3 regions of the Mesorhizobium sp. M0848 genome follow, and region 3 is predicted to be linked to each of the others. Evidence: predicted binding sites of a transcription regulator. Region 3 holds the regulator's gene; each other region holds the start of a gene.
What was found. Region 3 encodes PhoB, which activates phosphate uptake and scavenging genes when phosphate is short. Its sites were predicted from a motif close to TGTCATNNANCTGTCAT; they were not measured.
Positions count from the first base shown of each region.

Region 1: ppk2 (polyphosphate kinase 2) is a predicted target of PhoB. The motif match lies at 1,639-1,655, and genes of this name have one in related genera.
Region 2: NKH95_RS13610 (acid phosphatase) is a predicted target of PhoB. The motif match lies at 1,785-1,801, and genes of this name have one in related genera.

Region 1 is NZ_JAMYOM010000022.1:73,002-76,279, forward strand. Features, by position in the region: gene NKH95_RS23775 (dihydrofolate reductase family protein) at 1-559, shown strand, start outside; gene ppk2 (polyphosphate kinase 2) at 610-1,530, opposite strand; gene NKH95_RS23785 (aldo/keto reductase) at 1,808-2,851, shown strand; gene NKH95_RS23790 (hypothetical protein) at 3,028-3,180, shown strand; gene NKH95_RS23795 (DUF982 domain-containing protein) at 3,247-3,278, opposite strand, start outside.
Region 2 is NZ_JAMYOM010000010.1:77,467-80,744, reverse strand. Features, by position in the region: gene NKH95_RS13620 (cytochrome b) at 1-817, shown strand, start outside; gene NKH95_RS13615 (cytochrome c1) at 846-1,718, shown strand; gene NKH95_RS13610 (acid phosphatase) at 1,846-2,541, shown strand; gene NKH95_RS13605 (alpha-hydroxy acid oxidase) at 2,717-3,278, shown strand, end outside.
Region 3 is NZ_JAMYOM010000001.1:183,290-186,567, forward strand. Features, by position in the region: gene pstB (phosphate ABC transporter ATP-binding protein PstB) at 1-661, shown strand, start outside; gene phoU (phosphate signaling complex protein PhoU) at 688-1,395, shown strand; gene phoB (phosphate regulon transcriptional regulator PhoB) at 1,412-2,101, shown strand; gene eglC (endo-1,3-1,4-beta-glycanase EglC) at 2,636-3,278, shown strand, end outside.

The DNA of each region.
Region 1 (3,278 bases), on a different contig from region 3:
CGGTGGGGAATCCTTGCACAAGTGGTTTGTCGACACCCGCACCTTCCGAGAGATGGTGCTCGGACAAGATGGCGGCACCACCGACGTCAACGAGGCGTTCGCGGCGCGCAGCTTCGAAAATGTCGGCGCCTGGATCCTCGGCCGAAACATGTTCGGACCGATCCGCGGCGAGTGGCCTGACGACAGCTGGAAGGGCTGGTGGGGCGACAACCCGCCCTATCATGTGCCGGTTTTCGTGCTCACCCATCACAAGCGGGAACCGATCACGATGGAGGGCGGCACCACTTTCCACTTCGTCACTGACGGTATCCATTCAGCTTTTGAACAGGCTAAGGCTGCCGCTGGCGGCAAGGACGTGCGGGTCGGCGGCGGCGTCGCCACCATCCGGCAATATCTGCAGGAAAAACTGATCGACGAGATGCATCTGGCGATCGCGCCGGTGCTGCTGGGCACGGGCGAGAACCTTTTTACCGGCCTCGACATGCTCAAGCTCGGTTATGTCTGCAACGAGCAGGTGGCGACGCCGCTCGCCACGCACGTCATCATCAAGCGGGCGTAGGTGGAGAGCCAATCTCCCCCCTCGAGGGGGAGATTGCAGCTTCGTCTATCTCAATACTTCTCCGGCACGTAAAGCTCGCGCGGCAGCACTTGGCGTTCGTATTCGGGGTTGAAGACGCGCTCCGGCAGCGTGATCTCCTCGTGCGGCACCTCCTCGTAGGGCAATTGCTTGAGCAGATGGTCGATGCAGTTCAGCCGCGCGCGCTTCTTGTCGTTGCCCTCGACGATGAACCAGGGCGCTTCCGGGATGTTGGTGCGGGCGAAGGTCTCTTCCTTGGCCTTGGTGTATTGCTCCCAGCGCACGCGCGACTGCAGGTCCATCGGCGACAGTTTCCACTGCTTCATCGGATCATGGATGCGCATCAGGAAGCGCATCTGCTGTTCCTCGTCGGTGATCGAGAACCAGTATTTGACCACGGTAATGCCCGAGCGGACCAGCATGCGCTCGAACTCCGGCACGTCGTGAAAGAATTCTTCGACCTGATCGGGCTGGGCAAAGCCCATCACCCGCTCGACGCCCGAGCGGTTGTACCATGAGCGGTCGAACAGCACGATCTCGCCGCCGGCCGGCAAATGCGGGACATAGCGCTGGAAATACCATTGCGACTTTTCGCGCTCGGTCGGTGCCGGCAGTGCCACGACACGGCAGATGCGAGGGTTGAGCCGCTGGGTGATACGCTTGATGACACCGCCCTTGCCGGCCGAGTCGCGTCCCTCGAAGATCACCACCAGCTTCTTCTTGTGATAGACGACCCAGGACTGCAGCTTGATCAATTCGGACTGCAGGCTGATCAGGTCGCGAAAATATTGCATGCGATCGATCGAAGGCGGATGCGAATTCTTGTAGATCTTGGCGATCTCCATCGACAGCGCCGGCTCCGACATTTCGAGCTCATAGTCTTCGTCGAGCGTGTCGGCGAGTTCGGCTTCAAGCCAATCCCTGGCCGCAGAATTCTGTTTTAGCTCGGTCATTATCGGCTGCTCCACTTGCAAGCTCTGTCGATCCACGTCCGGCGCCCCAAACTCCCGGCTTACAGCCCGGAACGGCAACGCCTGAGCCGACTTCAATATAGGCCCGCAATGACGGTTTTATTGCAGCCTGACCTGATCGCCATCACTGGAAAAACCTGCGAGGCATGATCGATCCGCCGCCCTGGCATGGAGACATACCGCGCAAATTGTCCTACAAATAGCAGCCACATTCGGGCGCCCTTCCCAACCCCTTCTCAATGCAATCGCGAGGACCGACATGGAATACCGCACTCTCGGCCGTTCCGGCCTGAAAGTATCGACGCTGACCATGGGCACCATGACTTTCGGCGGCGCCGGTGCATTTTCGGCTGTCGGCAAGACCGACCTCGACGAGGCGCGCCGGATGATCGATCTCTGCATCGACGCCGGCATCAATGTCATCGACACCGCCAATGTCTATTCGAACGGCATGTCGGAAGAAATCATCGGCGAAGCGCTCGGCGGCAAGCGCAAGGGCGACGTGCTGATCGCCTCCAAGGCACGGATGCGGATCGGCAAAGGTCCCAACGATGAAGGCCTGTCGCGCCATCACCTGATCCGCGAATGCGAGAAGAGCCTGAAGCGGCTCAGGACCGACGTCATCGACATCTATTTCCTGCACGAATGGGATGGCGTGACACCGCTGGAGGAAACCATCGCCGCGCTCGATACGCTGGTTGCCCAGGGCAAGATCCGCTATGTCGGCTGCTCCAACTATTCCGGCTGGCAGGTGATGAAGGCGCTCGGCGTCAGCGACAGCCATCATCAGCCGCGCTTCGTCACGCAGCAGATCCACTACACGCTGGAAGCGCGCGAGGCGGAGTACGAACTGCTGCCGATTTCCGTCGACCAGGGGTTGGGCGTTCTGGTCTGGAGCCCGCTTGCCGGCGGATTGCTGTCCGGCAAATACCGCCGCGACAGCCCCACTGCCCGCCAACTCGCAGGCTGGTCGGAACCACCGATCCGCGACGAGGACCGGCTGTGGCGGATCGTCGATGTGCTGGTCGAGATCGGCACGCAGCGCGGCGTGTCGGCAGCGCAGGTGGCGCTGGCCTGGCTGCTTGGCCGGGCGGCCGTCAGTTCGCTGGTGATCGGCGGCAGGACGGAAACGCAGTTCCGGGACAACATCGCGGCGGCAAGCCTGGTGCTTTCCGGCGAGGAGCGCGAGCGCCTCGACGCGGTCAGCCGGCCGCCCTTGCTCTATCCCTACTGGCACCAGCAATTGACGGCAAAGGACCGGTTTGGCGCCGCCGATCTGGTGATTGACCGAAGCGGCATCTGATCGGCAAATCGACGGCGATAGGTATCGGCCGCCGCAATGATGAGCCTGGCCCCTTCATTGCAACGCGCATCTTGCAAGCCTGGCCATCATCGACGCACTATCGCTTCAGCTGTTGTGTTTGACGGCTAATGCTCCTAGGCAGGACCAGAGCCGCGAGGCAGTGAAAAGGAGCCGATATGGCGCGACCACCAAATTACGATCAGGAACGCAAGGAACGCGACCGCCAGAAGGCGGCCAAGAAGGCCGAGAAGCTGGCAGCCAAGGTTGCAGCGAGGGAACGTTCGAAGCCCGAAGACGAGACTGAAGCCGAAACCGAAACGGCAAAGTGACGGCAAACGGCCCGCAGATGCGGGCCGCGCCTCAATTCGGATTGCCGCCCCGGATGTCGCCTTGTGTCAGGCCGGCGCCTTGTCGCTGACGAACACGT
Region 2 (3,278 bases), on a different contig from region 3:
CACCGGCTTCTTCAGCGCCATTCCGCTGGTCGGCGACTGGATTCAGCAGCTGCTGCTCGGCGGCTTTGCCGTCGACAACCCGACGCTGAACCGTTTCTTTGCGCTGCACTATCTGTTGCCGTTCATGATTGCCGGCGTCGTCGTTTTGCACATCTGGGCGCTGCATGTCGTGGGCCAGTCGAACCCGACGGGTATCGAGGTCAAGTCGAAGACCGACACTGTCGCCTTCACCCCCTACGCGACCATCAAGGACGCGTTCGGCATGATCGTGTTCCTGTTCTTCTTCGCTTATTTCGTCTTCTACCTGCCGAACTATCTCGGCCATCCCGACAACTACATCGTCGCCAACCCGCTGAAGACGCCGGCCCACATCGTGCCCGAATGGTACTTCCTGCCGTTCTACGCGATCCTGCGCGCCATCACCTTCAATGTCGGGCCGATCAACTCCAAGCTCGGCGGCGTGCTGTGCATGTTCGGCGCCATCGTCATGTTGTTCCTGGTGCCGTGGCTCGACACTTCGAAGGTACGCTCGGCCGTTTACCGGCCCTGGTACAAGCTGTTCTTCTGGTTGTTCGTGGCCGATGCCATCCTGCTTGGCTGGCTGGGCTCGCAGCCGGCCGAAGGCAGCTATGTGTTCATGGCGCAGATGGCGACATTGTTCTACTTCGCCTTCTTCCTGATCGCGCTGCCGGTGCTCGGCCTGATCGAGACGCCGCGACGGCTGCCGAACTCGATCACCGAGGCGGTGCTCGAGAAGAACAAGGGCGGCAGCGGACATCCGGCGGGCGCTACGGCGGCTCCGGAAACCAAAGGCTGAGCGGGTAGAGAATCTAAGGGGATTTGGCATGAAAAAGATTCTCACCTCGCTGGCGCTGATCGGCCTCGTGGCGGTCGCCACTGGGGCCGCGGGCACTCGGGCGATCGCCGCCGAAGAGGCACACAATGTGGCCAATCCGACGCATTTCCCGATCGACGAGCCAAAGGAAATGGACTGGAGTTTCACCGGCCCATTCGGCACTTACGACAAGGCGCAGTTGCAGCGCGGCCTCAAGGTCTACAAGGAAGTCTGCTCGGCCTGCCATTCGATGAACCTGGTGGCGTTCCGCACGCTGTCGGACCTCGGCTATTCCGATGCGCAGATCAAGACGCTGTCGGCCGAGTACACAATCCATGACGGCCCCAACGATGCCGGCGACATGTTCGACCGTCCCGGCAAGCCGTCCGACCATTTCCCGCCGCCCTTCGCCAATGAGGAAGCGGCTGCTGCTTCCAATGGCGGCGCTGCCCCGCCCGACATGTCGCTGCTGGCCAAGGCGCGCGGCGTCGAGCGCGGCTTTCCGCAATTCGTCTTCGACATCTTCACACAATACGATGCCGGCGGTCCCGACTATATCCACTCGCTGCTGACCGGCTACGACCAGACGCCGCCGGCCGGCATGGTGATCCCGGAAGGCACCCACTACAATCCGTACTTCATGTCCGGCGTGTCGCTGAAAATGCCCAAGCCGCTCTCCGACGGCCAGGTGACCTATGATGACGGTGCGCCGCAGACCGTCGACCAGTATTCCCGCGACGTCTCCGCCTTCCTGGCGTGGGCGGCCGAGCCGCATATGGAAGACCGCAAGAAGACCGGTTTTCGCGTTCTGGTGTTCCTGCTTTTGTTCGGCGCGCTGGTCTATCTCACCAAGCGCAAGGTGTGGGAAGGCGTGGCCCACTAGGCCACACAATCAAGTGATCGCGAAGGGCGCCGAGAGGCGCCCTTTTGCATTTCCGGAGGCTGGTCATGTCACATGGCCGTCATCGCATCCGGCGATCCTGTGCTGCTCTCATCAAAGGATCGCATTTATGAAAAGATACGCATCGCTCGCGGCAGGCCTGTTGCTGCTCATCCTCGGCTCGGCAGCGCAAGCGGAAGACGCCCAGCCCTTCGTCACCAACAAGGACGTCGACCTGACGATGATCCTGCCGCCGCCGCCGGCAAACGATTCGGCGCAGACCAAGGCCGAACTCGGCGAGGTGCTGACGCTGCAGGTGACGCGCACCCCGGAGATGGTCGCCAGCGCGGTGGCTGATGCCGAGGAGAATGTCTGGCGCTTTGCCGACGTCATGGGGCCGAAATTCAACAAGGAAACGCTGCCGAAATTCAGCGCTTTCTTCGATCGCGTGGTGGCTACCGAAGGGGCTGTAGTCGACCCGGCCAAGGATGTCTGGAAGCGCCCGCGCCCGCATCAGCTCAGCGATCTCGTCAAGCCGGCGGTCAAGCTGTCGAGCTCCGGTTCCTGGCCGTCCGGCCATGCCACCGTCGGCACGATGATGGGCATCATCCTGTCCGACATGGTCCCGGAAAAGCGCGCCGAGATCATGGCGCGTGCGGCCGAATACGCCCACAACCGCGAGGTCGGCGGCATCCACTATGCGTCCGACGTCGAGATGGGCAAGATTTCCGGCAGCGTTATTGCCGCGGTCCTGCTCAACCGGGACGACTTCAAGGCTGAATATGAAGTGGCCAGAGCCGAGCTTCGTTCCGATCTCGGCATGTAATCTTTGTCGGCCGGGTCAGACGGGAAGGGGCGCTTCAGGCGCTCCTTTTCCGTCTGCACCAGTGCTCAAGCGAAAGTTCGGCAATTAGTCCGTTGGCATGGCGGCATCAGGTTGATATTCGACGCATCGAACGGTGGCGAGAAGCTCGTCCCGCCATGGCCTTTGGAATTCGATGATGCGGCTCAGCGACTGTCACAACTTTTCCGATTTCCGGCGGATGGCACAGCAGCGGCTGCCCGGGCCGATCTTCAATTACATCGACGGCGCGGCCGACGATGAGGTCACTTATCGCCGCAACACCGAAAGCTTCGAGACCTGCGACCTTGTTCCCAACGTGCTGCGCGGAGTGAGCGAGGTCGACATGTCGGTGACGGTCATGGGCCAGAAGCTGGCGATGCCGTTCTATTGCTCGCCGACCGCCTTGCAGCGCCTGTTCCACCATCAGGGTGAGCGCGCGGTCGCCAGGGCCGCCGCCAAATACGGCACCATGTTCGGCGTCTCCTCGCTTGGCACCGTCAGCCTCGAGGAGGCGCGCGGCATCAGCAGCAGCCCACAGGTCTACCAGTTCTATTTCCACCGGGATCGCGGCCTCAACCGGGCGATGATGCAGCGCGCAAAGGCGGTCGGCGTCGAGGTGATGATGCTGACCGTCGACAGCATCACCGGGGGAAACCGCGAGCGCGACAAACGCACCGGCTTTGCCATTCCCTTCAAGCTCAATCTCGCCGGAATGGCAC
Region 3 (3,278 bases):
GGCGCTGATCGGCCCCTCCGGCTGCGGCAAGTCCACCTTCCTGCGCTGCCTCAACCGCATGAACGACACCATCGATTCAGCACGGGTAACCGGCAAGATAACGCTCGACGAAGAAGACATCTACGACAAGAACATCGATGTCGTCGAACTCAGGGCGCGCGTCGGCATGGTGTTCCAGAAACCCAATCCGTTCCCCAAATCGATCTACGAGAACGTTGCCTATGGTCCGCGCATCCACGGATTGGCCAAGCGCAAGGCCGACATGGATCAGATCGTAGAGTCGAGCCTGAAGAAGGCGGCGATCTGGAACGAGGTCAAGGACCGTTTGCAAGAACCTGGCACGGGTCTTTCCGGTGGCCAGCAGCAGCGTCTGTGCATTGCACGCGCCATCGCCGTGTCACCCGAGGTGATCCTGATGGACGAACCGTGTTCGGCGCTCGACCCGATCGCCACTGCTCGCGTCGAGGAACTGATCGACGAACTGCGTCAGAACTATACCATCGTCATCGTCACCCATTCGATGCAGCAGGCAGCACGCGTGTCGCAGCGCACCGCGATGTTCCATCTAGGCTATCTGGTCGAGGAGGGCGCCACCGACAAGATGTTCACCACCCCCGACGACAAACGCACCCAGGACTACATCACCGGCCGGTTCGGCTGAGCTCAGGCATACGAGGGACGAAGATCATGGGTGAACATACCGTCGCATCTTTCGATGAGGATCTGGAGCAGATCAGCCAGCTGATCCGCGACATGGGCGATCTCGCCTGCTCGATGGTCAGTGGCTCGACCAGGGCTTTGCTCAATTCGGACAATGCGCTGGCGCAGCGCGTGGTTTCCGATGATGCCATCATGGATGCACGCCAGCGCGAGCTGGACGATCGCGCCATCACGCTGATCGCCAAGCGCCAGCCAATGGCCAACGATCTGCGTGCGGTGGTCGGTTCGATCCGCATGGCCGGCGACCTTGAGCGCATCGGCGACCTTGCCAAGAACATCGCCAAGCGCGTCGGCACTGTCGGGCTGAGTGTCACGCCGCACGACCTTTCGCATTCGATCGACGCGATGGCGCAACTGGTGCTGATCCAGGTGCAGGGGGTCGTCGACGAGTATGCCGCCGCCGACCCGGCAGCGCTTGCCACGCTCAGAAACAATGACGAACGCATCGACGTCAAATACACCTCGGTGTTCCGTGAGCTGCTGACCTACATGATGGAAGATCCCCGCAACATCACGGCGTGCACGCACCTGTTGTTCTGCGCCAAGAACCTCGAGCGGATCGGCGACCACGTGACCAACATCGCCGAAAATGCCTACTATGTTTTGACCGGCACGCAGCTGCCAGCCAATCGTCCGAAGCAGGACGAGACGGCAATGTCCGCGCCAGCGGCATAACAGGGGTGACCAGCCGATGATCGCACCACGCATCATGGTGGTGGAGGATGAGGAGCCGCTAGGCGTGCTGCTCCGCTACAATCTTGAATCCGAAGGTTACCAGGTCGAGGTGGTGACGCGCGGCGACGAGGCCGAAATCCGGCTGCAGGAGAACGTTCCCGATCTTCTGGTGCTCGACTGGATGGTGCCTGCGGTTTCCGGTATCGAACTCTGCCGGCGCCTGCGAATGCGTCCCGAGACCGAGCGGCTGCCGATCATCATGCTGACCGCGCGAGGCGAGGAAAGCGACCGCGTGCGCGGCCTGTCGACCGGCGCCGACGACTATCTGGTCAAGCCCTTCTCGACGCCGGAGTTCATGGCCAGGGTCAAGGCGCTGCTGCGCCGGGCCAAGCCGGAAGTGCTGTCCAGCGTGCTAAAGGTCGGCGACATCGTGCTCGATCGCGAGTCGCACCGGGTCTATCGCAAGAAGAGCGAGATCCGGCTCGGGCCGACCGAGTTCCGCCTGCTCGAATTCATGATGCGCCATCCAGGCCGCGTGTTCTCGCGCAGCCAGCTGCTCGACAATGTCTGGGGCGAAACGATCTACATCGACGAGCGCACGGTCGACGTGCATGTCGGCCGGCTGCGCAAGGCGGTCAACAATGGCCGGATGCCGGACGTCATCCGCACGATCCGCGGGGCGGGCTACGCGATCAGGGAAGACTAGGTGCTGTTTCGTCCCGATAGATCGGGAAAACTCGATTAGCACGCGGTCGCCAACAGCCGGTGGAATGTTGCACTCGTCTCATCAATGGGGAGCGAGCACGTGACGCCAGGAGCGGTCATCCTCATCAGGTTTCGAATGACTGCATTTGGGCCAAAGCGACAGGCAGCTTCTCGCGTCCCTCGATCTCCCAAACTCTCTATTGGGCCCCGGCTGGCCAAGAGGCACGGCGAATTACTTGATAGGTCGCCATCTTTCCCGCAGACTCCAACCAGAAAGCCACGCAAGAATGCATTTGAGTTAATTTAGATATACGTTCGTCGAATGACGCGCATTCTGCAGAAATATACAATTTTAATAAATTTACTTCAAATTATTGCGAGTCCTCTCCTCTTTATTCATCGCTTGTCCGTCGATTGTTCAATGCGATCTCGGATCTAATGACGATTCCGTGGAACGATCTCGTTCTTTGCAGCGTTGCTTGGAAGCGGTCGCCGGACCTTTGACCAGGTCGGACACCATGAGGAAGGATTTCTGATGAGCACGGTCTTAAACGCCAAGGGCATCCCTCTTGCCTACACCGGCGCTTCCACTCATTGGTTCTCGGCCACCGGGTCTGGACCGGAACTGCATGGCACCTCCGGCAACGACTCCTTCTGGGGAGATACCGGCGTCAATGTCACGATCTACGGTGGCGCCGGCGACGACTACTATCATCTCTATTCCACCAACAATAAGGTGGTCGAGGATCCTGGGGCAGGGATCGACACGATCGACACATGGATGAGCTACAAGCTCCCCGACAATTTCGAGAACCTCGTCGTTACCGGCGCCAATCGATTTGCGTTCGGAAATGCGTTGGACAACATCATCAAGGGCGGGTCGGGTCACCAGACGCTGGATGGCGGCAAGGGAAATGATGTCCTGATCGGCGGTGATGGCGCCGATACTTTCGCCATTTCCAAAGGTAATGGAAGTGATCTTATCTTCGATTTCGGTGCGACCGATGCGGTCCGCCTTGACGGTTACGACTTCACTTCGTTCGATGCCGTCCGTTCACAGATGGTCCAGGTGGAATCGAACGTGATGCTGAACCTCGGATCCGACGAGATCCTGGTGTTCAAGAATACGACCATCGACAAGTTGCAGCCCACCCAGTTCGAACTTCCGATCGACAAGT